3 regions of the Proteiniclasticum sp. genome follow, and region 3 is predicted to be linked to each of the others. Evidence: a T-box and tRNA genes for the amino acid it is inferred to sense, from the RefSeq annotation. Region 3 holds a T-box; the other regions hold tRNA genes.
The links. The T-box of region 3 lies ahead of serS (serine--tRNA ligase). A T-box ahead of a tRNA ligase gene usually reads a tRNA of that ligase, here a tRNA-Ser.
Positions count from the first base shown of each region.

Region 1: it encodes a tRNA-Ser, which carries the amino acid that the T-box ahead of serS (serine--tRNA ligase) is inferred to sense. The anticodon was not compared.
Region 2: it encodes a tRNA-Ser, which carries the amino acid that the T-box ahead of serS (serine--tRNA ligase) is inferred to sense. The anticodon was not compared.

Region 1 covers NZ_DAMBTF010000013.1:65,218-76,197, forward strand. The annotation lists gene RTX25_RS08920 (DUF1015 family protein) at 1-796, shown strand, start outside; gene RTX25_RS08925 (carboxylate--amine ligase) at 949-2,133, shown strand; tRNA gene RTX25_RS08930 (tRNA-Ser) at 2,238-2,327, shown strand; RNA gene ffs (signal recognition particle sRNA large type) at 2,331-2,595, shown strand; gene RTX25_RS08940 (Na/Pi cotransporter family protein) at 2,664-4,319, opposite strand; gene dnaX (DNA polymerase III subunit gamma/tau) at 4,482-6,215, shown strand; gene RTX25_RS08950 (YbaB/EbfC family nucleoid-associated protein) at 6,282-6,614, shown strand; gene recR (recombination mediator RecR) at 6,679-7,278, shown strand; gene RTX25_RS08960 (hypothetical protein) at 9,565-10,089, opposite strand; gene RTX25_RS08965 (hypothetical protein) at 10,446-10,610, shown strand; gene RTX25_RS08970 (mannitol dehydrogenase family protein) at 10,819-10,980, shown strand, end outside.
Region 2 covers NZ_DAMBTF010000018.1:15,148-26,127, reverse strand. The annotation lists gene RTX25_RS10405 (DNA-binding protein) at 172-333, opposite strand; gene addA (helicase-exonuclease AddAB subunit AddA) at 416-4,105, opposite strand; gene addB (helicase-exonuclease AddAB subunit AddB) at 4,095-7,541, opposite strand; gene RTX25_RS10390 (IS30 family transposase) at 7,982-8,965, opposite strand; partial or broken gene RTX25_RS14620 (helix-turn-helix domain-containing protein) at 9,137-9,277, opposite strand; tRNA gene RTX25_RS10385 (tRNA-Ser) at 9,509-9,599, shown strand; gene RTX25_RS10380 (ribokinase) at 9,732-10,646, opposite strand.
Region 3 covers NZ_DAMBTF010000027.1:15,832-26,811, reverse strand. The annotation lists gene hydF ([FeFe] hydrogenase H-cluster maturation GTPase HydF) at 1-1,070, shown strand, start outside; rRNA gene rrf (5S ribosomal RNA) at 1,337-1,454, shown strand; tRNA gene RTX25_RS12520 (tRNA-Ile) at 1,458-1,534, shown strand; tRNA gene RTX25_RS12515 (tRNA-Ala) at 1,538-1,613, shown strand; gene RTX25_RS12510 (secondary thiamine-phosphate synthase enzyme YjbQ) at 1,713-2,120, opposite strand; gene RTX25_RS12505 (HD domain-containing protein) at 2,315-2,836, shown strand; gene RTX25_RS12500 (UPF0182 family protein) at 2,867-5,602, shown strand; gene RTX25_RS12495 (FAD-dependent oxidoreductase) at 5,616-7,001, shown strand; gene RTX25_RS12490 (DUF1667 domain-containing protein) at 7,012-7,239, shown strand; T-box leader at 7,272-7,468, shown strand; gene serS (serine--tRNA ligase) at 7,524-8,801, shown strand; tRNA gene RTX25_RS12480 (tRNA-Ser) at 8,928-9,018, shown strand; gene adhE (bifunctional acetaldehyde-CoA/alcohol dehydrogenase) at 9,111-10,980, opposite strand, start outside.

The DNA.
Region 1 (10,980 bases), on a different contig from region 3:
TGTATTCAAGGATGAGATCACAAAGATCATCGAAGACTACAAGACACAGCACGCTCCGATCTATGATTTTGTTGCAGAAGATGGTGTAAGACACACTGCATGGGCAATCCTTGAAGATGAGATCATCGAATCGCTCGTGGAAAAGTTCAGACATGTGGAATCTCTGTATATCGCTGACGGACATCATAGAGCAGCTTCTGCTGTGAGAGTCGGGATGATGAGAAGAGAACACAATCCTGACTTTACCGGTGATGAGGAGTTCAACTATTTCCTCTCCGTCATTTTCCCGAGCAATGAGCTGAGAATCATGGACTACAACCGTGTGGTCAAGGACCTTAACGGCTGCAGCGAAGAGGAATTCCTTAAAGCGGTGGAGAGTGATTTCAGAGTTGAAGCCTACAAAGGCGAAGGACCATTCAGACCCATGAGAAAGCATACCTTCGGTATGTATCTTAAAGGACAGTGGTACCAGATGGAAGCCAAAGAACATATCGTATTCGACGACGATCCGCTGAAGAGACTGGACTGCAAGATCCTTCAGGATCATCTCCTGCATCCGGTTCTTGGTATCGAAGATCCGAGAGTGGACAAGAGAATCGATTTTGTCGGCGGAATCAGAGGACTTCTTGAGCTGGAGAGAAGAGTGGCAAACGATATGAAGGTTGCTTTTTCTGTTTATCCGACCACAATCATGGACCTCATCTCCATATCCGATGCAGGCATGGTTATGCCACCAAAGTCCACCTGGTTTGAGCCGAAGCTGAGAAGCGGACTTTTCCTGCACGATCTGGAATAAAAGAAGATACTCTCAAGACTGCCAAAGGCACAGTGTGTGCTGCCCTGGCAGTCTTTTTTCGTGAAATCCCATCGCATCCACCGTTTTTCGGTGCAAAGAGGGCCTTTATGTATTATAATTTACTCATTATCAGATGGAGGAAGAACAGAGTGATGAAAAATAAAGCAGTGATCCTGGGCTCAAATTATTATATCGGACTATCGATCATCAGATGCCTGGGAAAAGAAGGAATATATACGGTCGCCATGGATTATTCTAAGGAAAACACCTATGGTGCGGATTCAAAATATCTGAAGGAACAGATCATCGTTCCTCATTACAAGAAACAGGAAGAGGAACTTGTAAGGTTCATGGTGAATTTTGCAAAGAAAGAAAAGGTGAAGCCTGTTCTTTACCCGAGCGGTGACCCGTACGTGGAGTTCATCGACCGTAATTTCGATGCACTTAAGGAAGGCTATCTCTTCCCCATGGATGTTAAAGGCAAATGGACAGACATCATGATGAAAGACACTCTGGAGACGCTTGCTGTAAAGTACGGTATGCCGATCCCTGAAAGTGTTGAGCTGAATGATTCCGATATCTTTGATAAAGTGGATAAAATAGTGGGCTATCCCTGCATTTTGAAACCCACAGAATCGACCATGTTTGTGGCGAAGTTCAGGGTGAAGAATTTCATCGTGAATAACCGAGAAGAACTTCTGAAGTACAGAGACATCATTCTTGAGAGCAGTCTTGACGGCGTGATTCAGAGGATCATTCCGGGCTTTGACGATCATATGTATACCTATGACGCCTATCTTGACAGAAACTCCGATGTGACCCACTGGATGACCTGTCAGAAGCACCGCCAGTTCCCCATCAATTTCGGGGCATCGGTCTATACCGAGCAGAGACTTGTTCCTGAGCTCCACGAAATGAGCAGAGATTTCTTCAAGGCCATAGGGTACAAGGGATTCGGTGAAATAGAGTACAAGAAGGACTCGACAACAGGAAAGTTCTATCTCATCGAAATCAATACAAGAACAACAAACTTAAACAGCCTTCTGGATAAAGCAGGCATAAACTTTCCGCTTCTTGCCTACAGGGAAATGATCGGAGAGAAGATCGAAAAAGACATGAAGACTTATGACTCCAATATCCATTTCAGATACCTCTACGAGGACCTTCTGGCCATAAGAGAGTATGTGAGAGCCGGCCAGCTCAGTCGAATGGACATCATGAAGTCACTCTTCAGAAAAAAAGCGCCTGCCATCTTCAGTTTTTCCGATGTCAGACCTGCTCTGGGATTCCTATCCATGGTCTTCGGAAAAGTGAAGAAAAGATCCCATAGAGGCTAGGATACCCGATGAAAGAAATATTCCTCATTTACTGTTGACTTAATGGGGGTTTTCCTTTAAAATTAACTGTGTTGCTCATAAAGTTTCTTTGTGAGCACTTATGTGGAGAGGTGGCCGAGTGGTCGAAGGCGCACGCCTGGAAAGTGTGTATCGGGGAAACTCGATCATGGGTTCAAATCCCATCCTCTCCGCCATTACCGTGCTAGACGGGGAGTTAGCGGTGCCCTGTAACCTGCAATCCGCTATAGCAGGGTGTAATTCCTATCCGAGGCTTGAACTTTCAGGGTCTGACCCTTAAAAGTGACGTTGATAAATGGGTCCCACGCAACGGATGTCTATGAACCTCGTCAGGACCGGAAGGTAGCAGCGATAAATAGAATTTTTCGTGTGCCGTGGCAAACCTGTTTTGAGTTTACTATTTGGGTAACGCTTGAACGTTTATTGTCAGAGTTAGGTGCACGGTTTCAATTAAAAGATAAGAACCCTTAGTTCAGATTTTGAACTAAGGGTTTTGCTATTTCTGAAAAGTATCATTCTAGGGGTGCAGCGATTCCTTTAAGCTCATATCTGCAGAGCTTAGCGATTTTGTAGAGGTAGCCGCTGATCCTCTCTAAAGTTTGAAGAATTTCAAGGTAGATAAGGGAAGCTTCCATGGTGCACTTCTCCTCTTCAAGTCGAAGGACGTGGTTATCACTGTACTTGGCCACTTTTCTGTCCATGCTGATGTCGAGTTCTCTTATTCTCATGAGGTTATCTTCCTCATGATGATTGAGGTTCTCGCAGGTCTTCTCGTACATCTCGTTCAGCATGTTTCTCAGATTGTCCAGTTCTTTAAGGGCTTCTTCGGTGAAGAACATTTCCTTGTCGTTTCGCTGGATCTGAAGGGACATGAGATGACTGGTATGATTGGCCATCCGTTCAAGATACTTTGCTCCTTTGATGACGCCAGGAAGGGAGATGGACTGCTCCTCACTGAGCGTACGCTTCGAAAGGCTGATCATGTACTTTGTCAGCTCTTTCTGAAGTGAAATGACATCCTTTTCCATGACGGATACCTCGGCAGAAGATTCTGTCGTGTCTTTCAGGATGTTCTCAAACGTCGCATTCAGCATATCCTTGTTATGGGTTAAGGTTCTTCTGAGTTCTCTAAGGCTTGCATCAAGGGCAGCAACAGGAGTATCAAGGAGAAGCTTATCAAGGTAAGATTCTTTACGTCCGTCTTTTGCTTCCTTGTCCTTGACGATGGTCATGAGCAGACTCACAAAGTACTTGTTAAGAGGAAGGAAGATGAGTGCGACGATGATGTTGAAGATGGTATGAGAGTTTGCGATCTGGAGCTGGATATTCGTACTTCCCTGAACGGAAAGGGTAAAGTATTCGATAAGCTTTACAAAAAGCGGAAGAAAAGGAAGTGCGATGAGCACACCTATGATGTTATGCAGAGCATGTCCCCAGGCTGTACGCCTTGCATTGGTGTTTCCGTTGATGGATGCGACAAGAGCGGTAACGGATGTACCAATGTTGTCCCCAAGCATGAGGATGACAGCTGTTGTAAGGGATATCAGTCCCGCGTTGCCAAGGAGAATGACAATGCCTACAGTCGCTGCACTGCTGTGCACAAGCGCCGTCGTCACCGTTCCGATAAGAATGCCTAGGATGACATTGGATGCATAGTGCTCAAAGAAATACCTGATGGACGCATTGTTTTCCATGTAAGGAATTCCCTCATTAAGAATCATGAGGGCTAAAAGCATGAATCCGATACCCATGATGGAGTGCCCCGCATTCTGAAGCTTATGGGTTTTGCCTGCAATTTTAAAGATGAATCCGACAGCGATGATCGGCAGTGACAGCTGGATGAGATTGAAGCTGAAGCTGAGTGCCATGAACTGTGCGGTGATTGTTGTTCCGATATTAGCCCCGTAGATGATTCCGATGGCCTGGGAAAGTCTCATGATGCCCGAATTGACAAAGCCGACACTTAAAACCGATATGGCTGTGCTGCTCTGAACTAAAGCGGTCAGAAAAATACCCGCAAGAAAGGCTTTCCAGAGCTTGCCTGTGAGCCTCTCCAGGATTTTCTTCATCATCTTGCCTGACATTCTTTCTAGGCCTTCGCCCATCATGTCTACGCCGTACATGAGAAGGGCTGTACCGCCCATGATCTGAAAAATAAACTGCACCATAATTGCATCATCCTCTGAATGGTATATTCTGATTTTGCTGAATATGATCTTACTACTATCAACATAGCACTATAAGTCTGAATTTTCAATTTAGTTAAGTTTTGTCAAGCCACTGAGTTTCTAGGGAAGTTGCCCAGATTCCATGAAAAAGAGAGTCATCTCATGTATAATAATAAGGTAAGTAATATTTTGGAAGCAGGTGAAAAGGTCATGGCATATACCGCACTTTATCGTGAATGGAGACCTAGAGTATTTAGCGATGTGATCGGTCAGGAACATATCACGACCACACTCATCAATGAAATAAAAGCCAATCGCATTGGCCATGCATATCTTTTTAGCGGAACAAGAGGAACGGGAAAAACCACCTGCGCAAAGATCATGGCGAAGGCATTAAACTGTGTGGATCTTAAAAACGGAGAACCCTGCAACATCTGCCACATGTGCGTGAAAATCGATGCAGGCATGTCACTTGATGTTGTGGAGCAGGATGCTGCTACAAACAACAAGGTGGATGACATCAGAGATCTCATCGACGAGGTACAGTATCCGCCTCATGAAGGAAAGTATAAAGTCTATATCCTGGATGAAGTCCATATGCTCTCAACAGGAGCAGTCAACGCATTTCTTAAGACACTAGAGGAGCCGCCTGAGCATGTGGTGTTCATCCTTGCGACAACGGATCCCCAGAAACTGCCGGTGACCATCCTTTCAAGGTGTCAGAGATTCGATTTCAAGAGAATCAAATATACGGAAATCTCAAAGCGGTTAAGACGTATTGCAACAGACAAGGGCGTCTATGCAGAAGACCGGTCCCTTGATCTCATCGCCCGAATCTCCGATGGGGCCATGAGAGACGCACTGTCCATCATGGATCAGGCTATCAGTATGGGAGAGGGTAAACTCGAATACGAAGATCTTCTCGATATGCTGGGACTTTCCGGTCAGGAGAATCTTTTCAAACTGTCTGAAGCCATGCTGAGCAAAAACGTCAAGGAATCCATCAGAATACTTGATGAGGTGGTCGATGGGGGAAAAGATCCCTACAGCTTCACCAAGGATCTCATCATGCACTTCAGAAATATTCTGGTTGCAAAGATCATGCCGAACCCTGAAGAGGTCATCGATCTTTCCAAAGAAGACATTGAAGTCATCAAGCGTCAGGGTGATATTGCATCCAATGAGGTCATCACAAGGATCATCAGAAACCTACAGAAGGCGGAGGAGCAGGCGAAGTTCAGCAAGCAGTCAAGAATCTATCTTGAACTTGCCATCATCAGTCTCACAAAGAACGAGCTGGATTCATCCAGCGAGTCTATGCTCGGAAGACTCTCGATTATAGAAGACTTCCTGAGACGTGGACAGTTCAAGGAGAAGAGCGGTGATGAAACCGTAAAGCCTCAGACTGCTCAGGTCAAGGAAGCGGCACCTCAAAGAGAGAAGACTGCAGCAGCAGATGAGAAGCCTCATCCACTCACCGGGAAGGAAGAGCTCAAGGTAGTCAAAAATGCGGTCAGGATTGAGGAAGAAGCATTTAATGATGACTGCAAGGTAACACTTGATCTGGTCAGAAGAAACTGGAAGGAGATCATGGAAGCCCTTAAAGCGAGAAGACAGATGATCATACAGGCGTCCATCATTGTCGGTCAGCCAGTAAAATGCGATCGTGGAGTCATTGAGGTAAGGTTCACAAAAGAATATGCATTCAGCAAGAAGAGACTGGAGAAAAAAGAGAACAGAGATATTCTTGAGGATGCTGCAAGCTCGATTTTAGGCGAACCTGTAAAATTCAGATTCACTGTAGAAGGTGAACGTGCAGAGAAAGAAGAAGAGACTGAAACTGAGAGCTTTGACGATGCCCTCAAGAAATTCGGCATCGATGTGGTCGACGAATAGAAGTTGCACCGGATGCGAAGTTATAGTACATTAAAAAAAAGATAAAATATATGGAGGTATAAAGTTATGGCAAAGGGATTCCCAGGAATGGGCGGAGGAAATATGAACAACCTGCTTAAGCAGGCACAGAAAATGCAGAAGGATATGGAAAAGAACCAGAAGGAGCTTGAAACAAAGGAATATGAAGCGTCTGCTGGCGGCGGAGCGGTTACAGTAGTGGTTAATGGAAAGAAGAGACTACAGGATGTTAAGTTTGATCCGGATGCAGTAGATCCTGACGATGTTGAAATGCTGCAGGACCTTGTCTTATCTGCTGTAAATGCAGCTATGCAGATGGCTGATGAAGATGCGGAAAAGGTCATGGGTAAACTCGCAGGAGGAATGCCAGGACTGTTTTAGTCATTTTGAAAGGTTAAGACATGTAGACTGCTCACTTGATGGTGAGCATTATGGAGGAATATAAATGGATTTTTATCCAGTTGCAATCGAGAAGCTGATCGAAGAATTCGCGAAGCTTCCCAGTATCGGTAACAAGACAGCACAGAGACTTACCCTGCATGTTTTGAACCTTCCCGAGGATGAGGTGCGCGAGTTTGCAGAAGCACTCATCAAAGCAAGAGGAACAATCAAATACTGCCAGGTCTGCGGAAACTACACAGAAAAGGATCCTTGTGCAATCTGCGGGAATCCGAATCGCGATCACAACGTCATCTGCGTTGTTGAGCAGCCTAAGGACATCATGGCCATAGAGAGGGTAAGAGACTTCAATGGCGTGTATCATGTGCTCCACGGCAGTATATCGCCCATGGCAGGAAGAGGACCGGAGGACATCAAAATCAAAGAACTTGTCAGACGAATGTCCGGTGAGATTAAAGAAGTCATTGTCGCGACGAACTCCACCATCGAGGGTGAAGCCACTGCGATGTATATCTCAAGAGTGCTTAAACCGCTTGATGTGAAAGTGACGAGAATTGCATCAGGAATGCCGGTGGGCAGTGATCTTGAGTATGCGGATGAAATCACACTTTCCAAATCATTCGAAGGTAGAAAAGAGATTCTTTAAAATAAAATAAGGTGTCAAAACCTAATAAAGTCATCCCAAAAATTTAAACACCCCTTAGAGCGATAAGCAGCATCAACTGCTTCGCTCTTTTTTTACCCTAGTCTTCCCCCAAATCCTTCCCCCATCCTTCACGTCCGTTCGGACGCCTCTTCTTTTTCCTCATCCCTTGATACAGGCTCATTCCAGCGATTTCCCCACACCTTACCCATCCCTTTCCCCCAAAGCTCTCATCCATTCACCCTATTCTTACCCTTTCTGGCGTCCCTGAGGACGCGTGTGACAAAGAATGAAACCATTGTGGCAGAATGATTAGAGGTCATTTAGAGACCTCTTACTAGCCTTTAACCTAACCTTTCCTGGTATATTACTTCTCGTTCTTCTTCTCGGGCCTTTCTCGTATATGTAGCGCATTACATACCTTGCTCAAGCGTTGATATCACTACATTCTACACAGTTATTACTCTTGGGAAAAGAGGGAAGAAAAGGAAAAAAGACCAGGAGGAAGACATGGAGGAAGAGGGGAGAAAATGGTGGGACAAGTATATTCGAACTTTGAAACAAATAGGGGGTAAAAATCTGTTCTACAACAACTTAAAGGGGTGAAAAACAGGCAGAAACAAGCTTTGAATAAACAATTGTGTAAATTAAGGTCAATTCAAGAATGGGGCGGATAGTGGGCTAGAGGGTGGGGGGAGATGGGACTTTGTTTGTATTTTGGGACTACTTTATTCGTGCGTGACATAAGGTTGATGATGTAAAATAAAGTTATTCTGATAACTTAATGGCCGCTCCATGACGGAGCGGTCTTTCACTTTCACCCAACACATACCAACCAGATTCCAGTTAACCACCTCATCATATAAGGCAGCTTCTCCTTGATGAATCACAGCACTAATTCCTTGATATAAACACTCTTCCATCCTTCAATAAAGTCTATTTCTTCCACCTTATACCTGACTTTAGGAGTTGGAATGCGGGAACCCATGAGATTACTATATTATGTGTGATGGTTGACGGGAGCCTTAAGCTCTCGGAACTCGGACAAGAAAAGCAGAAGGATGAAAAACTACTGTAAATTCTATTATATGAGTTGACTATTTCAATAATTTAAAATAGAGGATAGCATCTATAATTGATGCTATCCTCTATAAGGCAAATCGTTAGTTTTTACATCCGTTTTTATCACAGGTGATTCTTTGATGTGTTTCAACCCAGTGACTAGGGTTGTCTTTAGTGTTAGTACCGCAGCCAGTCTTTCCGCCCTTAATTCCATTATGGATGACTCCAGTTGGTGTATGCTTAATAGCCACAAATAATTCCTCCTTTCTATTTAATTTTTATATATGAATTACATGGAAAACTATTGCTAAATATTATTAATTCTAATATTCAATTTAGGATATATTCCTTGAACAAATCGAGACTGCTTGTTAATCCCAACTTCCAACCCTTGGTACACTGGCCGCTTCTCACCTTCTAGCTACTTGCATACTATCTTTCGATCCAGATCCACTGCTTCTGCATGATGTACATGCCTTTATACTTCATATTTTTTATCATAAAATAACTTCTCTTCTCTCTATGTTATTAGGGTATCGTGTTTTATTGTATTTCGAATCGTAAACACTAGCATTAAAGACTCTATAATTATAAATACAATTACAAATCCCTAAGTTTGGATAATATATTTAAATATAATTGTTATATATAATAATAATTTCTATGATTCATCTTTTTCTGTAATCTGAGTTTCTAACAATCTGTAAGCTTCTAAAAATTATCCGTTTTTTCCTTCTTAGTTAAGGTAAATGATTAAAGATTACCTTGTGAGTTTTGAGCTAAATCCACTAATTCCTGACAAGCAACATATAGTTTTTGAGCTTTATTATAGGAGGTGGTGAGGACTTCTTGTGGGTTGCTCAGATTTCTCAATGGTTCATCCACAATCTCAAGATATTCTCTGGCTTTCAGAAGATTAATCTTTAAATCCACATCATCATATAAACTTGAAATCGAGTCATTGAAGTATTCACGGAACTAATTATCACTAATGAGTGTTTTCCTCGCAAACCTCCAGGGTGAACTATATATAGATATATCTCATCATCATACTCTTCGTAAATTGTATCTCTCCACACACATACTGTTATTATGATTGCTTCCTCAGATACAGAACGTGGATTGAATTCACAAAACGAGATGATATGACTAATTATTCTAAGGAAAAATACAAAAATAAAGAGTGAAGCTATATATTTTATATAGTTTCACTCTTTATCGTTCGACTTATATTCTATTTTTCAAATCACTAAAAATGGTGGTTTTGTCACTGAAATAATGCTTGAGCTGGCTTAGTTTGAGATTACCTGCATTGTACTTTGCAATCTCTTCAATCATCTCTTTTTCTGATGCAGATAGGTTCTCAGTTTTGTCCTCTGTGTAGTAAGCAAGGAGATTCTGGAGATCAGATTTCAGGGCTTCGTCTTCCGTGATATCGATAAATCCATACCCTGCTAGTCTTTCAATTGCTTTATCAACTGTCGGATTTTCGAATCTGCCGTACCAGTCTAGGAAGCCTTTAAGCTGCATACTGTTTTCCGATACACCAGCATCGGGCAGGATAATTTTGCTGACTCCATCTTGTGTCCACTGAAGGGTTATACTCTCACCAACATTTCTAAACTGGGTTTTTGTGGACATATAATCTGTATAGAAACCTACATTGATCTCTTCAGCAAGACCACTTTTTAGCGATAGTACAGAGCTTCTGGATACAACACGATAACCTCTGAAAATTTTATCAAACATCATTTTAATCTATCTTCCTTCCTTTACAAAACACAAATGAATACAAAAATACCTCAAGTTAAAAGTATACCCGATGTCGCCCAAAGGAAATGTGAACATTTTTGAAAAATGTAGCATACTACAGAGAGGTCGCTTTGGAAGTAAGTTATCGCAACGTGTTCAAGGAATTAATTATAAATGTGAATTTTTCCAGAGGAAATATTTCATAATCTTTTCTTCAGAAATTTTTAAACTAATAAGGATTTTAAACTCGCGTTATCTAAAAAGATACAAAACCTCTTTTGTAGTTTACAAAATTAAGTTTTATAATCTTAATTAATCAGAGCAATACTACTAATATATTAAGGAGGAGATTTTTTATGGCAGATAGAAGAGATGAAGACATAAATATCGAAAAGAGAAATATAGACAGGCGTGAAGAGCCAGGTCGTGTAGGATCAACATTTATCAAGTACGCAGCATATATCATAATACTGCTGATTGTACTGTACTTTGTGATCACCTACATTTTACCAAGACTATAAGTTGAGATTCCTGCCAAGACGTAAATGTCTTGGCATTTCTTTGGTTTTTTTTCTGATGCTCATCGAGATATAGCGTTTTCATTCGAGTTAATGGGAAATATTGCTTTATCAGGATAATTCCGTGGATATTTATTATTCTTTGGCATAAACTGAATACATAAACTCCTGTTATTAAGACAGGCAAAATAATTATAAGAGGTGAAAATAGATGCAACTAAATGTTGAGAGCTTTAAGGAACTGGAAAGTAAGGGCATAAAGGTACCTCATTTTGACTATAAATCTATGGTGGAGAAGACAAAGAAAGATCCTGTATGGGTGCATTTCGGCGCGGGAAATATCTTCAGAGGATTTATTGCGAATCTGCAGAAT
Region 2 (10,980 bases), on a different contig from region 3:
AAACATATCGTTCGAATGTTACTAGATAAAATCGTTGAATCACTATAATTATTTTCCTTAATCGTTTAAGTAAATTATTCCAGATACACATTTTTTTGATTATTTATCAAATTTTATAGAGAAAAAGACAAAATCCAGAATCTGGAACACATTCCAGTTCTGGATTCACCTTTAGTCTCTGTCGTTTTCGGATCTTTTCTCAGAGCTTAAGAGAAGATTCAGAATGTAGTTGTTCAAAGAACGATTATCGCCCTTCGCTTCATCCGTGAGTTCTTCTTTCAGGTCCTGAGGTAGTGTCAACAAAATCCGAGTTTTGTCTTTACCAACAGCCATATAAAAACACCCCTATCTTTATTGCGTGATAAATTATAATTATATTATACTTCAATTTAAAAAAATAGAAAAGCAAATTTTGTCAGAATATCTGTATTTCTCGGGAATTTGGTACAGAATAGATATAAATTTCACCAGTTCTCATACCTGTAATTGACTCCAAAGCTTCTTTATAATACCTAAGCTGCTCCTGGTATCTTTCCACGAGGACATCTGTATAATTTTCGGACACAACGTAATCTGTTTTGTAATCTATTAGTATCAGATTATCGTCTTCTTCAAAGTACGCATCTATTACCCCTATGACCATAACTTCACTTTCTGTCATATTCATCAGGAATTTGACTTCTCTTTTCAGTCTGTTCTCCTTATCCGCCCTGGCCATCCTCTGACCAAGAACGCTGTCAAGAAGCTTCTTGAGTTTCATCGGATCCACAGCATCTGCTTCTTCCCGCCTCAGGAGTTCATCAGCGACAAGCTTATCGAGCTGATTAATGATTTCATCTAGTTCAGTATGGCTGAAATCAATATACTGCATGACTTTATGAAAAGCGGTTCCTTTTTCAGCTGCGCTCAGTCCTACCCGTTTCATCAGAAATGCTGGCCTCTCCAGACTCTCTTCCTGAATCAGGATATCTCCGATATCATCGGTTTCTCTATGCGCAGCAAGTCTTTTGAGCTCTGTGACCGAAATCTTTGATCCTTTTTTTGTATCCTCTAAAAATGCATACTCATATCCAAGCCTCTGACTGATTTCAAAAGCGGAGGTCTCATCTTTCAGAGTATCCAGCGTAAACAGACCGCTCGGTTTGTTTTCTTCTGAGTTTAGATCCCTGAGAATTCCAGACTTCGATCGTATCTCCAGCTTAACCCCTACATCATCACCCAGAGAATAGATTTTTCCATCGGTACGCTGAGCATAGAAACTCTTGTGTTTCAGGAGTACCGACATAATCCAGTCAAGGTAACCACCCGCTTTTTCAACTTTCCCTTCGAGAATTCTGTGACTATCTCCGGCAGAAAGCTCAGTCCATTTTTTGAGACTCTTTTCCATATCCTTGACCTGACCAGTGATGATGAGTTTTTCCTTTGCTCTTGTGAGAGCAACATAAAGCACCCTCATTTCTTCGGATATATTTTCGAGATTGATTTTCTTTCTGATCACTTCTTTGACCAGTGTCGTATTTGTCAGCCCGCGATCAAGATCGACAAAATTCGGTCCGAATCCTAAAGTTTCGTGCAGGATGATGGGTCTGTTAAGATCCATTTTATTGAACCTCTTTGATGTATTCACAAGGAACACTACCGGAAATTCAAGCCCTTTGGATTTGTGTATACTCATGATTCTGACGAGATTTTCATTCTCTCCCAATATCTTTGCCGCACCGATATCACCGGTGGTCCTTTTCAGCCTATCGATGAATCGGATAAAGTTGAATAACCCCTTAAGGGTTGTTTCCTCAAACTGTTTCGCTCTCTGAAAGAGGATTTTGAGATTTGCCTGTCGTTCAATCCCATCAGGCATTGCTCCGACATAATCGAGATAGGAAGTATCTGTATAGAGATACCAGATGAATTCATCCAGGTTCATGTATTTTGATATCTGTCGATACCCGGATATTTTCTCCAGAAAAGTTCTGACCTTGAGCCTTAGTTCATCAGTGAATCCTTCGCCTTTGACCATATTGTTGTAGAGGAATTCCTTGTCATGAACTTTTCTGATTTCAACCAGATCCTCTTCGCTGAAAGAGAAAATCGGACTTCGAAGAATTGCTAGAAGCGGTACATCCTGAAGCGGATTATCAATAATTTTCAGAAGTGACATCATGGTTCTGATCTCTATGGTATCAAAGTATCCGGTGGAACTGTCGCTGTAGGAAGGAATATTTGCCTCATGCAGCTCTTCCAGGAAAATTGAAGAAGACCTCGACGTCGCCCGCATAAGAATTACGATGTCCCTATAGGTTACAGGTCTCAATCCTTTTGTCGACTTATCATAGACCTTAAACTGTGACCGGATGAGGTCATTGATCTTATCCGCAACCATTTTCGCTTCCACTTCAATCGCTTTATACTCAGAAGGATCGATAGATTCACCCTCATCGGATTCTAAGGTCTCTTCTTCATTTTCTTCAGTTCCATCTTCCTGTGAATTCTCTTCTACAAGCATCACTTCTATCTGGTCATTGTCCTGCATATTTTCCGTCTTTTCCTCGACCACATCTTCGAGGTTTTCCATCTCATAATAGCTTGCACCGTAGATGAGCGATTCTTCATCGCTGTAGTCAAGCTCACCGACTCTAAGACTCATAATGCCTTTAAACAGGAAATTGACGCTGGAGAGGATATTCTTCCTGCTTCTGAAGTTCTTGTAAAGCAGAATCTTTCTGCCGTTACTGTTCCCTTTGAGATCGTAGCTTCTGTATTTTTCCATGAAAAGCTCCGGTTTCGCCTGTCTGAATCTGTATATACTCTGCTTGACGTCACCCACCATGAAGACATTCGGATTTTCATCTTCCTTTCTCGATACCATGGAGATGATGACTTCCTGTACATCGTTGGAATCCTGGTATTCATCCACCAGAACCTCTGAGTATTTCATCTTGTATTCTTTCGCGATTTCAGATGGACCTACAGCTCCGTCTTTCTCTGTGGTCAGAATCTTCAGCGCCATGTGTTCCAGATCAGAGAAATCCAAAAGACTTCTCTCTCTCTTCCGGGCATCATACTTCTCCATGAAAAGCTTTGTCAGTTTTTCCAGCGCCCTAAGCTGCGGCAAGGTTTTGTCTATGATCCTGACATTGTCTTCTTCTGATTCCATGAAGTAGCTTTCTTTGAGATCTTTGAAGAACGCTTTATAATCTTTACGGACATTTTTGACTTCATCAGCCAGTGAAGGATCATGTCCTTTTTTGGCATTTTTCAGTTTCGTCCATTGAACAGTATCCAAAAATACTCTAATTTCGTCGAACTTCGGTTCAGCCTTGAGAAGCTCCATGAATCTCATGTAGATGTCGATATCATCTCTCAGCGCTTCTTCATATCCCTTAATGGGCTCGTGAGATCTGGCCGTTTCAAGTGCATCCTCCAATGGGTTCTCGAATGTACTGAGCAGTACGACAATATCCTCTCTCAGGTTTTTAAGTACCGGAAGATCCATAAGCGATTTTTCGCCAAGATCAAAAAGGGCTACCTTCTCTTCCAGCCATTTAAGCGGCCATGGACTGCTCATAATGAAGCTGTAGAGATTGAGCACAATGCCACCCAGATCTTTATCATCCTTCTTTCCGCCGTATGCATCGACGAGGTCGATAAAATCCTTATCCCCCCTCATGTAAGACTCTTCCAGAGCTTCTTCCAGAGCTTCCTCTCTTAATATCGCTCCTTCAGTCTCATCTGAGATTCTAAAGCCCGGATCCAGTCCGATATGATGGAAATTGCTTCTGATCATCTCAAGGCAGAAAGAATGTATGGTGGTTATGCTGCTGCGATTTAAAAGGAGAAGCTGTCTTTCGAGGTTTCTGTCAGATGGATTCTCATCAAGCGCTTTGATGATCGCCTCACCGATACGCTCTCTCATTTCCGCTGCTGCCGCGTTGGTGAATGTGACCACCAGAAGTGTATCAATATCGATTTTATCCTGTGTGATCATCTGAATGATTCTTTCAACAAGTACTGCCGTCTTGCCTGATCCGGCAGCAGCTGAAACCAGAAGATTGCTGCCTCTTGATGTGATTGCCGCCATCTGTTCGTCTGTCCAGTTATTGGCCATTGCTGCCACCCCTTTCCTTCATTTTTGCCCAAAGATCCTCTATAGGTACCGCTTTCAGATTTCTGAAATGATTTTCCTCGATTTTTCCATCGAACTGACAGATGCTCTTATATGTACAGTAAGTACAGGGAATCTTCTCTTTATCCTTATATGGCATGATGGATATATTGCCGTCGAACAGCTCTTTCAGGATCTGTCCGATGCTTTCTCTGACATAATCTCTCAGGATATCAAATTCATCTTCCGTCAGGATCATTTCCTTATTTTTCTCGGATCGGTTTGCAGTTGAGACCACTTCACCCTGCTTGTTGAATTTCGCCGGAATCACCAGAGAAAATTCATCAATATCTCGATCCATTGACCGGATCACCCTCGCGTCCTTAAGCAGCAGACCCTTCAGTTTCAGGCTTTCCATAACCTTTCTCTCGATCTCCTCATCCGTCAGATTGACGCTGCCTTTCACTAATGGATTATCCAATCTGAAATACAGTACCGCTCCAGGGACAGCCTGAGAGCTGAGTATGCTTTCCCAGTTCCTCAGAACGACATCCAGATACACCAGAAGCTGCAGTTGCAGTCCATAAAAGACATCCTTAAGGGATACATCTTTTGCAGATGACTTGTAGTCGATGATTCTGATATAGGATTTCCCATCCATTTCCATGACATCTATACGGTCGATTCTTCCACGTAGCAGTGCATCTTCACCTGTATCAGGTATCTCTATGGACAACGGTGGCAGTTTTTCACCGTCCTTGCCAAAGCCCAGTTCATTGAACATGGGGACAAAGCTTCCTTTGGAAATCTGAGCAGTTATGGTCTCAAGGGACCGGTTGATGATTTTCTTGACCTTCTCCCCCATATGCTTATATCGGGGCGAACTCTTGTAGATCATATTGGTCCTATCGATGGCATCATCAACGAGTCTGTCCACCGCTTCTCTGATATAGGTTTTATCCACCTCAGACATACCAAGCTGCATGCCTCTGATGTCTTCGGTGAACTGATCGATGACCTCGTGCATGAGCGTGCCCACATCAGGAGCCGTCACTTCATGCATCACTCTGTCCTTGGCTTTCAGTCCGTACTGAATATAGTAGGCGAATGGACATGAGGTGAACCGTTCAAGTCTTGAGACACTAAGATACAGCTGGTTGCCATACAGCGCTTTTACGGATTCCCTGCTGAGGTTCATTGAGGTGTTGGTATAGTTTAATCCTTCTCTGGAAATCTTCAGGCGGCTGCTGAACTCTTCGTCCTGACTGAACCACGAATAGACTTCACCCCAAAGTGGATTCACAGGATCACCCTGATAGTTTCTTCTCATTTCTTTGATCAGTTCGTTGAATGTTGCAACCTTGCCCTCCACTTCGATTATACTTCCGCTTTTCTTATCCATCGGATTTTCATATGCGGTTTCTCTTAGAAGAGGATAGAGTTTCTTCAGTCTTCCGATGACAAGGGAAGGTCTCTGAGATTTCCCATCCATATCCGCTCCTACATAGGAAACGGATAGAAACTCACTGGGTATGGTGAATGCTGTATAGACAAGGAACTGTTCATATATGGATCTCGTCTTGGAATCGATAAAGAGCTCAAACCCTCTTTCTTTGAGTTTAGAAATATCCTTGTCCGTAATGATGCCTTCATCAGAGACGGTCTTAGGAAAGATGCCATCATTGACTCCAAGGATATAGAGCCCGCGAATATTATCACTTTTTACTCTTGCCACATCTCCAAGAATGACCTGATCCAGAGTAAGCGGAATCAGTGCGATCTTATAGCTGATCATAGCCTGTCTCAGCATATCACCGTATACTTCCAGTGAGATTTTCTCACTGCCAAGAACACTGACCAGATCGTCAAAAATGGAGATGATTCCCTTAAGAACCTCCTGATATTCCTTTGCAATCTCCATATCGCTGATTTCATTGACCTGCTCAGAAGATCTTTTTATCACGCCATGGTTTTCCAGATGTTCATAGATCAGTTTAGTCACTTCCTGAACATTTTCCGCTTCGGCAACAGATGCCCTCAGTGGACCATAGACCGTTACGATTTTCTCGCGGATTTCGTTTGTTCTGCTCAGGTATTCCCCCCCTAGTGTTTCATCTTGAATATTCGGGTAGGGGTATACCCAGTCTTTTTCAAAACTGCCTCCCTTGATTCCATTTGCAAGAATATAGTTCTCCAGAATATCCACCTCAGGAGCCCCGATATGTGACAGACTCGTCTTCAGCAGCTTGAACAGTGCATCATAAGTGAATCCCTGATCGATGATCTCAAGAAGCGCAAGGATATATTGAGAAAGCGGACTTCCATCGATGTCTCTTCTCTTATCGAGAAACACGGGAATTTCATGTTCACGGAATACCGACAGAATAATATTCTCATAGGCATCGATATTTCTGCAGAGTATCGCAACGTCCCGATAACGTAAGTTATCGTCTTCACGAATCCTTCGCTTGATGTCCAGAGCGATTTTTTCCACTTCGTCGAAACTGTTCTGCGCTTTATAGATACTGACTGCCTTACAGCTGATCTTAAACGTATCATTCGGATAGGTGAAGTATTCCGATTCAAGATGAGCAAGCTCCGCATTTTCCCTGAACCTCAGGGGAGTTTCATCAGGCAGAATCAGAGGCTTTTCTATTGAAGTACCTGTAATTTCGGCAAGCTTGAATATTTTATCTTCAGTATCTCTTGTGATCTGAAATACCTCACCCTTCTCATTGATTTTATCGATGGTCAGCGTCATGATGACTCTTCTGGTATTTTCCATCAGACCCTGAATGAAAGAAAGCTGCATCACAGAGAAATCATTGAACTCATCAATATAAACTTCAGTGTTTTTCAGAAAATCCGCTCTATGGATTCTTTCCAGTGCATAGTTCATCTCATCCATTGCATCGACATACCCTTTATGGACTTCTTTATCGTAAGCACTATATAAAAGAAGAATATCACTGAATTTCTGAGTGAGTTCCTTGTCACCAGACTCTTCAATGGTTTTTCGAAGCTCCTCCATATCCATATTGTATCTTTTCATTTCATCCATGAGATTTTTTGCCATATCAATAAACCCGGGTTTACCAGCAACAGCTTTGAAAAGATTAAGATCGTCTTTGACATCGCCGATGGCTTTTGTCATCAGCATGCTCTTACCTGTATCAGAAATAAGGCTGTGCGTTGCACCGCCAACTGTAGAAAGGACTCTTCTTACCATGGTGCCGAAGCTCATGACAGATACACGAAAGACACTGGTCTGCCCCAAATGCTTCAGCACTTTCTGCTCGGATCTGAAGGTATACTGATCCGGTACCAGCAGAATAATATTTCGGTCAGGATAGTTTTCCATCTGTATTTTTATTTCTTCATAGACCTTGCTTGTCTTTCCGCTTCCGCCTCGGCCGTAAATCATCTTAAGACTCATCATTTCACATCCTTATTTGTTCCAATAATACTTCTTTATTATACTATATTGACTATCCCAATATGCGGACATTTCTCATTTAGTATGAGCCACTTTCTCATGAGTCATTCATTTTTCCGCTATGAACTTCAGTCCTGCAGGCGGCATCAGGTAAGGAGGGTTCCGCTTCTCACGGGTTAATTGAAAAAGTAACTTCCAGTTTGTAATAGTAACTTCCACTGAAGTCGGAATCGAGAGATGGCCTGATTTCAGTGGTTTTTTCTTTTGTTTGTTCTATCCAATATGGCCAGTTTAGTAGTACAATATATCTGATCAGCAGCACAAAACTGAGTCTTTTTGGGTATGGGAAACCGAAGGTCGAATTTCGCTAACTTTTTGCAAGAGTAAATTCCACCCCGTGTTCTTGTGCGATAATCAGATGCAGATGATGCCTCTGGTCAATATTATTTAAGTAGAGATGGGTGCATTATGACTTTATCGGGTGAGATAAGTTCTGCACCCATCTTCTTTACGAAATCATCTCCGTAGATATCCGTAAATGCTTCGTAGGGAGACTTGTCTCCCAGGTTTTTCCGGATGTAGGAGTTCACGGGATTCATTAATAGTGTAATGTGTTCCTGATTAAATCCGTCGAACGAAGTCCCTTTCGGGATGATCCGACGAAGGAGAGTGTGATTGTTTTCTGCTGCGCCTTTCTGGTATGGTGCATGGGGATCACAGAAGAACACGCGAGAACGAAGAATTCCGTCCGGTGTGTATTCAATGGCGGCGGGGTTGGAAAACTCGCTGCCATTGTCTCCAAGCAGCACGGGAAATATCTGCTTAAAACCCTCTAGACCAAGTTCTTCGAATAGAATGTTGAATACGTCTGTCACAGACCGGGAAGTGTTCGCTTCCCGGATGAATGCAAGCATGTACTGAGGTACCACGAAGTGGATAGTGAGAAGAACTTTCCCGCCCTTGGTTCCTTCCACGCTGTCAATTTCGACTACAGGAATACCTGGATTCGCTTCCATGAAGGTCCTGTAGTCGAGATATGTGCGGTTCTCACGGCATTTTCTGTCCACCTTGAATGTTGTCTTAGGCTTGCGCCTGCCCATGCGCACGACTCGAGGCATGTCGATGTTTCTGGCGGAAAAAACACCCTTATTGACATAGTGGTATAGAGTCCGCTCATGCAGCATGACTTCATCGGCTTGGCTGACGCAGATATGGTGAAGAGACTGACCTTTAAGGAGAAGAGGACTGATCAGCGCATCCAGTCTTAATGCGTCTTTCTCGGTAATCTGGAGGCCCTGACGAGCCTCTGAGCGTATGGCCTCATACTCCTTCTGCGCAGCAGAAGCGCTGTATAGCCGTTTCTCTAGAGAGCATTTCCTCCGTGTCTCGCATCCATTGCAGACATAGGGGGATTTGGTGAGTTTCAGACAGGTTTCGGGGGTATATTCCTTGCAGAGTGTGGAACACTCGTAGGAATGGCAGAAGCTGCATGTGCGGTTGCACTTGACCTTTCCGCACAGTGACTGGAAACCGCAGTTCTTCCTCAGCAGGCAGTTGTTGTAGGGCTTCCCGTAACAGCCTGTCTGCTTGAACTGGATATGGGTTTTGACTTCCTTGGATATGGTTCCGGGGTCTTTCCCGAGATCTCCCGCTATGCTTCTGAGGGATTCTCCAGCCTCTAGTCCATGCTGTATTATGATTCTGTCGTCTAGGGTCAGATGTTTATGCTTGTTCGTTATGTCCTCCTGAAGAGGCATCATCTTTTCTCATCTTATCCTTTTGCACAACTAAGTTCCATATTCCGGTTTGCAAAAGTAATTTCCGTTTCTATTTTTTTCAGTGTGGAATTTAGTTTTGCAATCAACACATCCGCTTCTCACGTTATTTCAAACGTTGAATTCTATTGACAGTGCCTTCTCCCCTTGATATAATGTGTTTTGTGGTAATTTAATATTCATTGACTTCGGTATGGAGAACTACTCAAGTGGCCGAAGAGGCGCCCCTGCTAAGGGCGTAGGTCGGGTAACCGGCGCGAGGGTTCAAATCCCTCGTTCTCCGCCATAGAATCGAAAGTTTCGGTTCTTAGAAACCATCTTTTTATAAGATGGTTTTTTCTTTTGCATAAATTGAACAATAAAAATCACCAGAGAGCAGTCAGAATGATCTGCACTCTGGTGATTTGTCTGTTTTAAGCTACTTGGCCATCAGCTCGTCAATTTCCTTCTTCGTTGGGAGTGAAGGCTGAGCCCCAAGCTTTGTACAGGTCAGCGCACCAGCGGCATTAGCCATTCTGGCTGCTTCTCTCAAGTCTCCTGTCTCGGCAAATGCCATGGCAAGAACGCCTGTAAAAGCGTCTCCTGCTGCGGTTGGGTCTACTGCATTCACTTTAAAAGGTGGAACCATTTCATCAAAGCCTTCGCCATACAGATAGGAACCTTTGTCGCCCATCTTCAGTACGACATACTTGGACCCATTACGCTCCATAAGTTTTTTGGAAGCTTCTCTGGCACTGTCCTGATCTTTAGGATAAATCCCTACGAGCGCTTCTGTTTCTGTTTCATTTGGAGATAGAATGGTTACTGGAGGTAGACCTTCAAGGTCATATTTCTGGGCTGGACCTGCATCAAGTACTGTAATGATGCCTTTTTCATTGGCAAGCTCAATTGCCTTTTTATTGGTTTCAAATGGAATCTCAAACTGAAGAAGAACTGCATCGAACTTATCCTTAAATGCATCTTCCAGTTCATCTGGTGGTGTTTTCATATTGGCTCCAGGGAAAATGATCAGACGGTTCTGTCCATTGTCTTCCAGAGTAATGGCCACGAAACCGGTATTCTCGCCTTCTCTTTCTATAACATACTCTGTATTGATTCCAGCTTCCTTCCACTTATCCAGCAGATATTCGCCGTTCGTGTCCTTACCTACTGTTGCATATGCTGCCACATCAGCACCCGCTCTTCTTGCAGCAACAGCAGCATTACTGCCTTTACCACCTGGAGCATTGCTGTAATCATGTCCGAGAACACTTTCACTCGGTTTCGGGGCTCTTTCGCAGCGAAGGATGAGATCCATCATTACACTACCAACCAATAGAATTTTTGCAGCCATTTTTTATTCCTCCTTGATATTATAATTACATCTGTATAAACATTATCATGTATAGAAATTTCCGTCAATTTTGGAACACCCTGATATATAAGGCAATATGGACCATATCATCAATAAGAAAATGCTCAGAAACCACATAGCCGCGTACAGTTGCATTTAAATGACGCACATATTAAATCATCTGCTTTACAGAAATTTAACGATTGAAAGACTATTTCAGAAGATGAAATACTGACATATCCGTAATACACCTGTCCATTTCCGGAAAACAGACGGATCTGTAACCATGTCAATTCTGAAACTCATATTTTCGAAAAATGTACTTGCATTTTGA
Region 3 (10,980 bases):
CTACAGACCCAGTGATGAAGTCCATGGAGCTTCTCCCGCTGGGGCCGGTTATGATCATGGATACACCAGGACTTGACGATCAGAGTATCCTCGGACATCTGAGAGTGGAGAGCACTATGAGAATCCTTGACCGGACGGATCTTGCGCTTGTGGTTATGGATGCACAAGCCGGGATATCCGATGAGGATGAGAAGATCATCAGTAAGATCAGAGCAAAGAAGCTGCCTTACATTCTCGTTTATAATAAGACAGATCTGCTTAAAGAGCCGATGAATCTCAGCAGTGGCGATAACAGATCCGAATCAATTGCAGTGAGCGCCTCTACTATGAAGAATATCCATGAGCTCAAAGAGCTCATGGGCAGGATTGCGGGTAAAGAAGGCTATAAGAAAAAACTCATTTCCGATCTCATTTCACCGAAAGATCTCATCATTCTTGTTGTGCCAGTTGATTCTGCTGCACCAAAAGGAAGACTCATACTGCCTCAGCAGCAGGTCATAAGAGACATCTTAGACAGCAGGGCACAGGCACTGATTGTTCAGGTGGATGAGCTTTCGGATGCACTATCCGTGCTTAACAGAAAGCCCAGAATGGTCATCACGGACAGCCAGGCATTTCATGAGGTCAAAAAAATCGTTCCTGAGGATATTGCCCTGACAAGCTTCTCCATACTCATGGCAAGATATAAGGGAAATCTCAGTGAAGCTGTAAAAGGGGCTTATGCTCTGGACACGCTAAAGGATCATCAGAGAGTCCTCATTTCTGAAGGCTGCACTCATCACAGGCAATGTGATGACATCGGTACGGCAAAGCTTCCGAAATGGATCAGTGAGTATACCGGCAAGAAGCTGTTCTTTGTTCACTCCAGCGGAACTGAGTTCAATCGGGAAGGGGAGAAATACGATCTTGTTGTCCACTGCGGTGGATGTATGCTGAACGAAAAAGAAATGCAGTCAAGAATCTGCCGTACCATAGAAAACGATATGCCCATAACAAACTACGGTATCCTTATTGCGCATATGAACGGGATACTGGAACGAAGCATCATGCCGCTCAAAGAGAAACTGTAATCGGATGTACCTATAAAATGACAGATTCTAAAAGATAATGGATCAAGGATATAAAGGGGCGGTATGGGGTTCATACGCTCCTTTGCAGGAAAAAACAATCTTTCATGGAATAAAAATAAAATCTGTTGACAGTTGTCACTACAGCACTTATAATAATTATTGTTCTCAAAATTTTAATAAAGTTTTGTGAAACCAATACGTGAAGCGATATTCTTGTTTTCACGTTTTGTATAGTATTTTACGATGCTAATCGTAATTTACAGTTATCTGGTGTCTATATCGCATAGGGCTACACCCGTTCCCATTCCGAACACGAAGGTTAAGCCTATACGAGCCCATGATACTGCAGGGGAGGCCCTGTGGGAAAGTAGGTCGTCGCCAGTTATTGGATCTTTAGCTCAGTTGGTTAGAGCAACCGGCTCATAACCGGTCGGCCCGGGGTTCGAGTCCCTGAAGGTCCACCATATGGGGGTATAGCTCAGTTGGGAGAGCACCTGCCTTGCACGCAGGGGGCCAAGAGTTCGAGTCTCTTTATCTCCACCATAAAAAAATCCGAATGTTGCCAGATGGCGATATTCGGATTTTTCCGTTTTATGAAAAAACCGGGGAAAATCCCCGGCTGTTCAGCAGTTACTATATTTTCTATTCGCCCATGACATGAACGGTAATTTTTCTTGTTCTTGGTCCGTCGAATTCACAGAAAAATATGCCCTGCCAGATACCCATTTCGATCATTCCACCGCTTACGATGAGGCTCTGGCTGCTTCCGATATTGATGGACTTAAGATGCGCCTGGGAGTTGCCTTCCATATGCTTGAATTTCGGATCGTCAGGAAAAGCCTTGTCCAGTGCATAGAGCATATCTGTTATGACATCCGGATCCGCATTTTCGTTGATGCATACTGCACCTGTAGTATGAGGAGAGTAGACTGTAAGGATGCCTTCACTGATCTTCGACTCCTCCAGTGTTTTTCTTACCTCGTCGGTGATCTCATAAAAATCCTGTCTTTTGGTTGTCTTGAATTCCAGCTGTTTTTTGTAAATCTTCATCCTGTCCTCCCTGACTCTTTTTCTTCATTATACATGAATATTTTTCTTTCTTCTTCCACTTTCTTTAACATATCCATTAATATTCTCTAAACGTCCGCAAATTATGCAATGTTTTAGATTATAATTGTATTATGATTCTAAGTATGATCAGCGAGAGTGTTCATGATCGGAACATTCATCCGATAGAGGTAAATATGGTGAAACGCATCCGGCAGTTTATTCAGAATATCCGTTACAGTTATCAGAAGATCGATGAAGATTTTCTGATTCTGTATTTAAATGAAAAGGAACTGAGTCTGTTCAGGAGGCTCAAAAAATCCGAACAGATCCACAGTATACTCATTGCGAAGGATATTCGCGAGGAACTGGGCGAAGACAGGGAAAAAGGCATGATCAGAGCTGCACTTTTTCATGATATCGGAAAGATCACACGTCCGATGAATCTATTCGAGAAAAGCATGGCTGTGATACTGAAAAAACTCTTAGGCAGAAGAATCACTATACTTCTACGCTTTCCCTTTATTCAGTCATATCTCTATCATGGAGAAAGAGGCGGAGAAATTCTGAAAGCAGAAAGAATCTTTGATGAAACGCCCATATTCTACAGACTGGTCAGTTCTCATCATCATAGAAGAGAGCTGATCGGGAATCAGAAAGATCGTGATGAACTCATCAGATATTACGATCTGCTTAAGAAATATGATGACCGTTATTAGGAAAAAGAATAACCTTTTGGAGGCAAATTCATGAAAATCGATATCAAACCGAACTTCAAATTCAAGTTCAGAAATAGACTGAAAGGCAAAAAGAATCTTTACGTGATTATTGGTGCAGTTCTGATCGGGCTGATCATTCTGTTCAATTCGACCAGTTTTATTGCCAATCTGCAGTGGTTCGGTGAAGTGGGCTATACAAGAACCTATCTCACAAGAGCGCTTGCTGTTGCGGGTCTAACCCTGCCGATTTTTCTCATCTTCTATCTGGTGTCCATTTTCTATTACAGGAGTATCTCCAAAAAGTATGACCTGGTGAGCTATCCTCAGAAAACTGATGGGGAGATTAAAAGGCGAAACAGATATGTGTATGTCGCTTCGGGAATTTTCTTCCTTGTGGTCGCCTATGGACTGGCCAAGGATTACTGGTATGTCATTCTCCAGTATTTCAACAGTGTGGATTTTGGACAGGTGGATCCGATCTTCAGCAAGGATATCTCCTTCTATGTATTCAGACTGCCCCTGTATCAGTTTCTGATTTCCCTCTCTCTTTCAGTTGTCGTTCTGCTTATTCTTCTGACAGTGCTCATCTATCTAATCATTGCAGCGAAGAGTTCGTTTAACAGACTGAACTTCAGAAATGCCAGAGGAATTCTTCACGTGATCAAGAACGGATTTATCCAGTTTGCCGGAAAAGCTCTGGCCATGCTGATTTCTCTATTTCTCCTGCTCATGGCACTGAAATATTATCTGGATTCCTTCCTTGTCATGTTCAATGAATCAGGCGTCGTTTTTGGCCCGGGATATACAGACATCAAAATCAATGTACCTTTCCTGAGGGTTATCGCAGTATTAGCTGCTGTCTCGGCTGCTGTTGTGGCTTTTGGAATCGTGAAGAAAAAAGTCAATCTGATTGCCTATCCTGTTCTTGGAATCCTGGCACTAAGTGTTCTTCGAATCGCTGCAGTTTTTGCTGTGGAGGCGCTGGTTGTCAATCCCAATCAGCTGGAGAGAGAGCGTCCATATATCGAGAACAACATCAATATGACCCGGCAGGCTTTCGGAATCAATAATGTGGACATCAGACTTTTTGAAGCGGATAAAGATATCTCTCCTGGAGAAATCACGGGCAACAGGGAAGTTGTGGACAGCATAAAGGTCAATTCCTACCGACATACCCTTGATTTTATCAGACAGGCACAGGTCATAAGAGGATATTATGATTTCAATGATGTGGACGTGGACCGATATATGATCAGTGGTGAGAAGAAACAGGTATTCCTGTCTGCGAGAGAGATCGACAGCAGTCTCATCTCTCCATCCACCTGGCAGAACACTCACCTTTTCTATACCCATGGATATGGTGTAGTCATGTCTGATTCAAGTACTGTGACCGCCCAGGGACAGCCTGATTTCCTCATGAAGGATATCCCTACAAATAACATCACGGATATTCCTCTGGATAATCCCAGAATCTATTTCGGGGAGCTGGTTTCCGATTATGTCATCGTAGGCACACAGACGGATGAGTTCGATTACCCCCGTGGCGGAGAAAATGAAAGCTACAGGTATACAGGAGAGGCCGGAATAAAGATGAATCTCCTGAACAGACTCCTCTATGCCATTGAAGAAAAGGAACCGAAGATTCTCATTTCTTCGCAGATTACAAGTGATTCAAAGATCATAAGAAAGAGAAATATATTAAACAGGGTCATCACCATAGCACCGTTTCTGAGTTATGATTCAGATCCGTACCTCGTTGTTTCGGACAGCAAGGTTTACTGGATGATCGATGCCTATACCCATACAGACAGATATCCCAATGCCAAGACCTTCAATGGGCTCAATTATGTGAGAAACTCGGTCAAGGTGACCGTGGATGCATATACCGGAGCAGTCGATTTCTATCTGGCTGATCCGGATGATCCAATAGCCGTCAGCTACAACAGGATTTTCGGGGAACTCTTCAAAGATCTTTCGGAAATGCCTGAAGGATTAAGAGAACATATCAAGTATCCGGAAGATCTTTTTGAAATGCAGACCACTGTTCTTGAGCAGTATCATGTGACAAATCCCGCAATCTTCTATAACGGTGAAGATGTATGGCAGAAATCAAGAGTCACCGGATCAAACAATGAAGAAAGCACTTCACAGGAGCCTTACTCCCTGTTCACCTCTTTCGAAGACGAACAGGATCTGGAGCTTGTATTTACCGAGTACTATACAATCAAGGGCAAGGAAAATATGGTTGCCATCGTCAATGTGAGGATGGAAGGGGAGCACTACGGGCAGCTGGTGGAATATAAATTCCCACCGCAGAAAACCGTATCGAGCCCATACCTTTTCACAAACAAACTCAATCAGGATCCGGAAATCTCCAAGGAGCTTTCACTTCTTGATAATGCCGGTTCTCAGGTGGAGTTTGGAGATATGGTCATTACCCCTATAGAAGACAGTCTTTTATATGTGGTGCCGATCTATCTTGTAGCTGAAGGTGAGAATTCCATTCCGGAAATCAAGCGTTTTGTCATCTCAAATGATGATAAAATCGTCATTTCGGATACCTTCACAAATACACTCAACATGCTGTTCAATTTTGAAGCGGAAACGCCGGGCGAGCCGGGAGGGGTCATCGATGAGACGCTGGCAAAAGAGGCGAATAACCTCTTCAACGATGCCATAGAAGCGCAGAGGGCCGGAAACTGGGCTGAATACGGAAGACTGATGGAAGAGCTCAAGAATGTTCTTGACTCCATGATCGGTCAGTAGGAGGAGAAGAACAATGGATTATGATGTAATCATACTGGGTGGAGGACTTGTAGGCTGTTCCATGGCTTATGAACTCTGCAAATACAACCTGAATATCGGAATCATCGAAAAGAACTTCGATGTAGCCGAGGATGTGGCACTGTTCAACTCTTCTCTTATTCTTGACGGCAAGGATATTAAAGACGACAGAGTATTTGAACTCATCAGAAGAAGCAATATGAAACTGGATGAACTATCGGAGGAGCTGGATGTTTTCTATGAAAAGGTTCCGTCCTTCACCGTCTATCCTTCAAGAGAGAAAGCTGAGGAGATTTATAAAAGAGCAAAAGACAGAGGGATTGAAGGCATCTCTCTACTGTCCACCAAAGAAGCGAATAAAATGAACCATAATATCAAGCCGTCAGAAGGGTATGCCATCTATTCTATGAATACAGGTGTCATATCACCTTACGACTACGCAACAGCCATGGCTGAAATCGCCTATGACAACGGTGTAAGCTTCAGACTCGAGGAAGAGGTTACGGACATTCAGGATCTTCCACGAGGCGGAATAAAGGTCACCACAAACAAAAACCGTTATACCGCAAGAGTTGTGGTCAGAACCACTTTCGGAGATAAATACACCATCAAAAAAGATCTGGATACCGTAGGACCTGATAATATTGTGGAAAATATGCTCATCGAGAAGGACTTCCTGAATGAAGTCAAACATATCATCAAGGAATACAAGGACAACGGAGAGGTGATCACACTTCTTCCCACTTCAACGAACAAGCTTCTTGCAAGCCTTCAGACCACCTCATCCAAGGAGTTTTCCCAGATGAAAAAGGAAGTGGAAAGCGTCATCGGACCCTTCCCTCCAGAAAGGGTGGACATCATCAATGAAAACCGGTACTGGACTGAGCCCATCATGATCGATTCAGAGTATCAGGAGGATGGCTATATCCACATCCAGTCGAAGAACTACGCTGTGGACAATGTACTATCCGCCCTGACCAGCGATGCAGTGGAGCTGGTACTCCAGCACTTCAAAGCGACCTCAAACAACGACTTTGAAGGCAAGAGAAGAAAGTACTACCGCTTCAGGGAAATGAACGATGAAGAGCGCAATGAGATCATAAAGATCGATCCGAAGTATGGAAAGATGATCTGCCTCTGCTCCAATGTGACTGAAGGGGAAATCGTGGATTCCATAAGAAGACCTATGGGTGCAAGAACCGTTGAAGGTGTAAGAAGAAGAACGGGCACGATATTCGGAAGATGCCAGGGATCCTACTGCCTCACAAAGGTGATCGGAATCCTCGCAAGAGAGCTGCACAAAAGCCCGCTGGATATCATGAACGACAAAAAGGATTCTCAGGTCATATTCGCCAGAATCAAGGAATTCGATTCCATGTAAGGAGTAAGTCATGAAAACGGAGTATTATACGAGTGTAATCAGAATCAAGGGTTCAAAGACCCATAATATGGTACCGGTGAAAAGCGACCGTCCGGTGGACAGAAGCTATTTCATTGACATTTCGAAGGTTCTCTCCAGAATCTATGTAGGTGTCCCTCTTGCCAAAGGGGACATCATCTGCAGCAATATCCTGAATATCGGTGTAAACATCATCGTGACCAAAACAGTGGAGAGTTGACCTTTTAAGGACTTAAGGCTATAATTAACTGAAATAAACCGATGAAGAGAATAGTACCTTTTTAGATACTTAAAGAGAGCAGGTGGTATGGTGTGAATCTGCAGTGGATAAATTGGGAATCCGCCTCTGAGGGACTGTTAATCGCAGTACGGAGAAGACCGTTATCTTGTTAAGGATGGACCCCGGTCCGTCGAATTAGGGTGGCACCACGAGTCATATCGTCCCTTTACGGATGATATGGCTCTTTTTTTATATTCTATTTTAGTATACGAGGAGTGATAATCATGTTGGATATCAAAAGAATCAGAGAAAACGTGGAAGAAATCAAAGCGCTGATGAGCGACAGAGGAGAAAGCATCGATCTTTCCGACTTTGACAAAGTAGTGGCTCTTGATGAGGAAAGAAGAGTGACACTGGTCGAAGTTGAGACGGCAAAAGCAAGAAAGAATCAGGTATCGGCAGAGATTCCAAAGAAGAAGAAAGCCGGAGAAGATGTTATGGACATCATGGCTGAGATGAAGACTTTAGGAGACAGCATAAGAGAGCTGGACATTAAAGTCAGAGAGCTAGATGAACAGATCGAATTCATCATGATGAGACTCCCCAACATCCCTCACAAGGATGTTCCATCAGGAAGCACCGATGAGGATAATGTGGAAGTGAGAAAATGGGGTGAGCCAAAGAAGTTCGAGTTTGACCCTAAAGCCCACTGGGACATCGGTACAGACCTGGATATCCTGGACTTTGAACGTGCAGGTAAGGTTACCGGCTCAAGATTCACTTTCCTTAAAGGATACGGCTCAAGACTGGAAAGGGCAATCATCAACTATTTCCTGGATACCCATACTGATCACGGATATACAGAGGTCATGCCTCCATTCATGGTGAACCGTATGTCCATGACAGGTACAGGGCAGCTGCCTAAATTTGAAGAAGATGCATTCAAACTTACAGAGGATGACTACTTCCTGATTCCGACAGCAGAAGTTCCTGTAACCAATATGTACCGAAATGAGACCTTCACAGGGGAAGAGCTTCCAGTGAAGCATGTTGCCTATTCTGCATGTTTCAGAGCTGAAGCAGGCTCGGCGGGAAGAGATACAAGAGGGCTCATCAGGCAGCATCAGTTCAACAAGGTTGAGCTTGTGAAGTTCACAAAGCCGGAAGATTCCTATGCGGAGCTTGATAAGCTGGTTCTCGATGCTGAAAGAGTGCTTCAGGGACTTGGTCTTCCATATCGCGTTGTGAGAATCTGCAAAGGTGATCTAGGATTTACTGCAGCACTGAAATTTGATATCGAAGTCTGGATGCCAAGCTACAACAGATACGTCGAGATTTCAAGCTGCTCAAACTTCGAGGATTTCCAGTCAAGAAGAATCAACATCAAGTACAAGGAAACACCAAAAGATAAGCCGAAATTCATCCATACCCTTAACGGTTCGGGTGTTGCGATCGGAAGAACGATGGCTGCGATTCTGGAAAATTTCCAGAATGAGGATGGAACTGTAACTATCCCTGAAGCGCTGAGACCCTACCTTAAAGGTGAAGAATTCATCAGATAAAGGGGAAAATCAGAGAGGAACCTGATAGGAGCTGTGTTTTATTTGACACAGCTCCTGATTTTTATCCTAAAAGCCGTTGACATGCTTTTTCAATGTTGATATAATACATATTGTCGCTATACTCATGGAGAGATGGTCGAGCTGGTTTAAGGCACCGGTCTTGAAAACCGGCGTACCTTTACGGGTACCGAGGGTTCGAATCCCTCTCTCTCCGCCATAAGTATAGCGGATTTTTTTATTGAAGAAGATTAAGTTACAGCAGTTAAAAATCCTGGCGGATATTTCCGCCAGGATTTTGTGGGTTCTGATTTATTTTCCGTAATATGCGCTGAGATACATCTCTTTGATTTCACTGATGAGCGGATATCTTGGATTTGCTCCGGTACACTGATCGTCAAAAGCCTGGTAGGACATCTCATCTAAGCTCGCCAGAAATTTAGATTCCGGAATATCGAGTTCCTGAATGGAGGATGGAATATCCAGTTTTTTCCTCAGCTCGCCAAGAGCTGTGATCAGAAGTTCGATTTTTTCTTCATCCGTGCTACCGCCAAGACCCAGATAGTCTGCAATCCTTGCATATCTGTATGTGATGTTCGGATACTTGTACTGAGGGAAAGCGGCCATCTTTATCGGACTTTCTTCTGCGTTGAATCGCACCACCTCATCGATGAGCAGCGCATTGGCAAGACCGTGAGAGACATGATGGAAGGCACCGAGCTTATGAGCCATGGAGTGACATACCCCCAGGAAGGCGTTGGCGAAAGCCATGCCAGCCATAGTTGAAGCATGAGCCATTTTTTCCCTCGCTTTTTCATTGCGCTCTCCCTCTGAATAGCATAGTGGGAGATATTTGAAAATCAGACGGATGGATTCAAGTGCCAGTCCGTTGGTATACTCAGAAGCAAGAACGGATACATAGGCTTCCATAGCGTGGACAAGTGCATCAAATCCTGATGCTGCAGTCAGTCCTTTTGGAATCTTCATCATGAGTTCCGTATCGATGATTGCCATATGTGGAGTCAGTTCGTAATCAGCCAGCGGATATTTGACGCCTGTTTTCTCGTCGGTTATGACCGCGAATGGAGTCACTTCCGAACCTGTTCCTGAGGTGGTAGGGACTGCGATGAAGGTCGCCTTTTCGCCCAGTTTCGGGAAAGGATAGATTCTCTTTCTGATATCCATAAAACGCATGGCCAGATCTTCGAAGCGGACTTCAGGATGCTCATAGAGTGTCCACATGATTTTTGCAGCATCCATGGGTGACCCTCCACCAAGAGCGATGATCACATCGGGCTTGTAGCTCAGCATCTCCTCTGCACCTTTTTTCGCGGTGGAAAGGGTAGGATCTGGTTCAACATCCATAAATATTTTGAAGTCGATGTCCTGTTCTTCCAGAATTCTGATCATATTTCCACAGTAACCGAGATTGTAGAGTACCCGGTCAGTCACGATATAGGCTTTCTTCTTCTTCATCTCGGTAAGCTCTTTCAGTGCAACTTCGAGTGCACCGTATTTGAAGTAGATTTTCTGGGGAACTCTGAACCAAAGCATATTCTCTCTCCTCTCTGCCACTGTTTTAATGTTCAGCAGGTGTTTTACACCGACATTTTCACTGACGGAGTTTCCGCCCCAGCTTCCGCAGCCGAGTGTAAGAGAAGGTGCAAGCCTGAAGTTGTAGATGTCACCTATGGCGCCTTGGGAAGAAGGCATGTTGATGATGGTTCTTCCGGTTTTCATGCGGCTGCCGAAGAGCTGCATCCTTTCCTTGGAGCGGATCTGATCGGTGTAAAGTACAGAAGTGTGTCCGAACCCGCCAAGCTTGACCAGTGCGTCCGCTTTATCCAGTGCGTCGTTGAAATCTGATGCTTTATACATGGCCAGTACCGGAGACAGCTTTTCATGGGCGAATGGTTCATCATCGGAAATCTCTTCCACTTCGCCGATGATCACCTTGCTGTTCTTTGGGATTTCAAGTCCTGCAAGAGCAGCAATGCGACAAGCGCTCTGTCCGACGATCTCAGCATTCAGTGTTCCGTTCTTCATGATGACCTTTCTGACCGCATCTGTTTCCTCAGCGGAAAGCAGATACGCACCACGCTCTGACAGTTCCTTTTTCACTTCCTCATAAACTTTATCAAGGACGATGATGGACTGCTCTGATGCGCAGATGACACCGTTA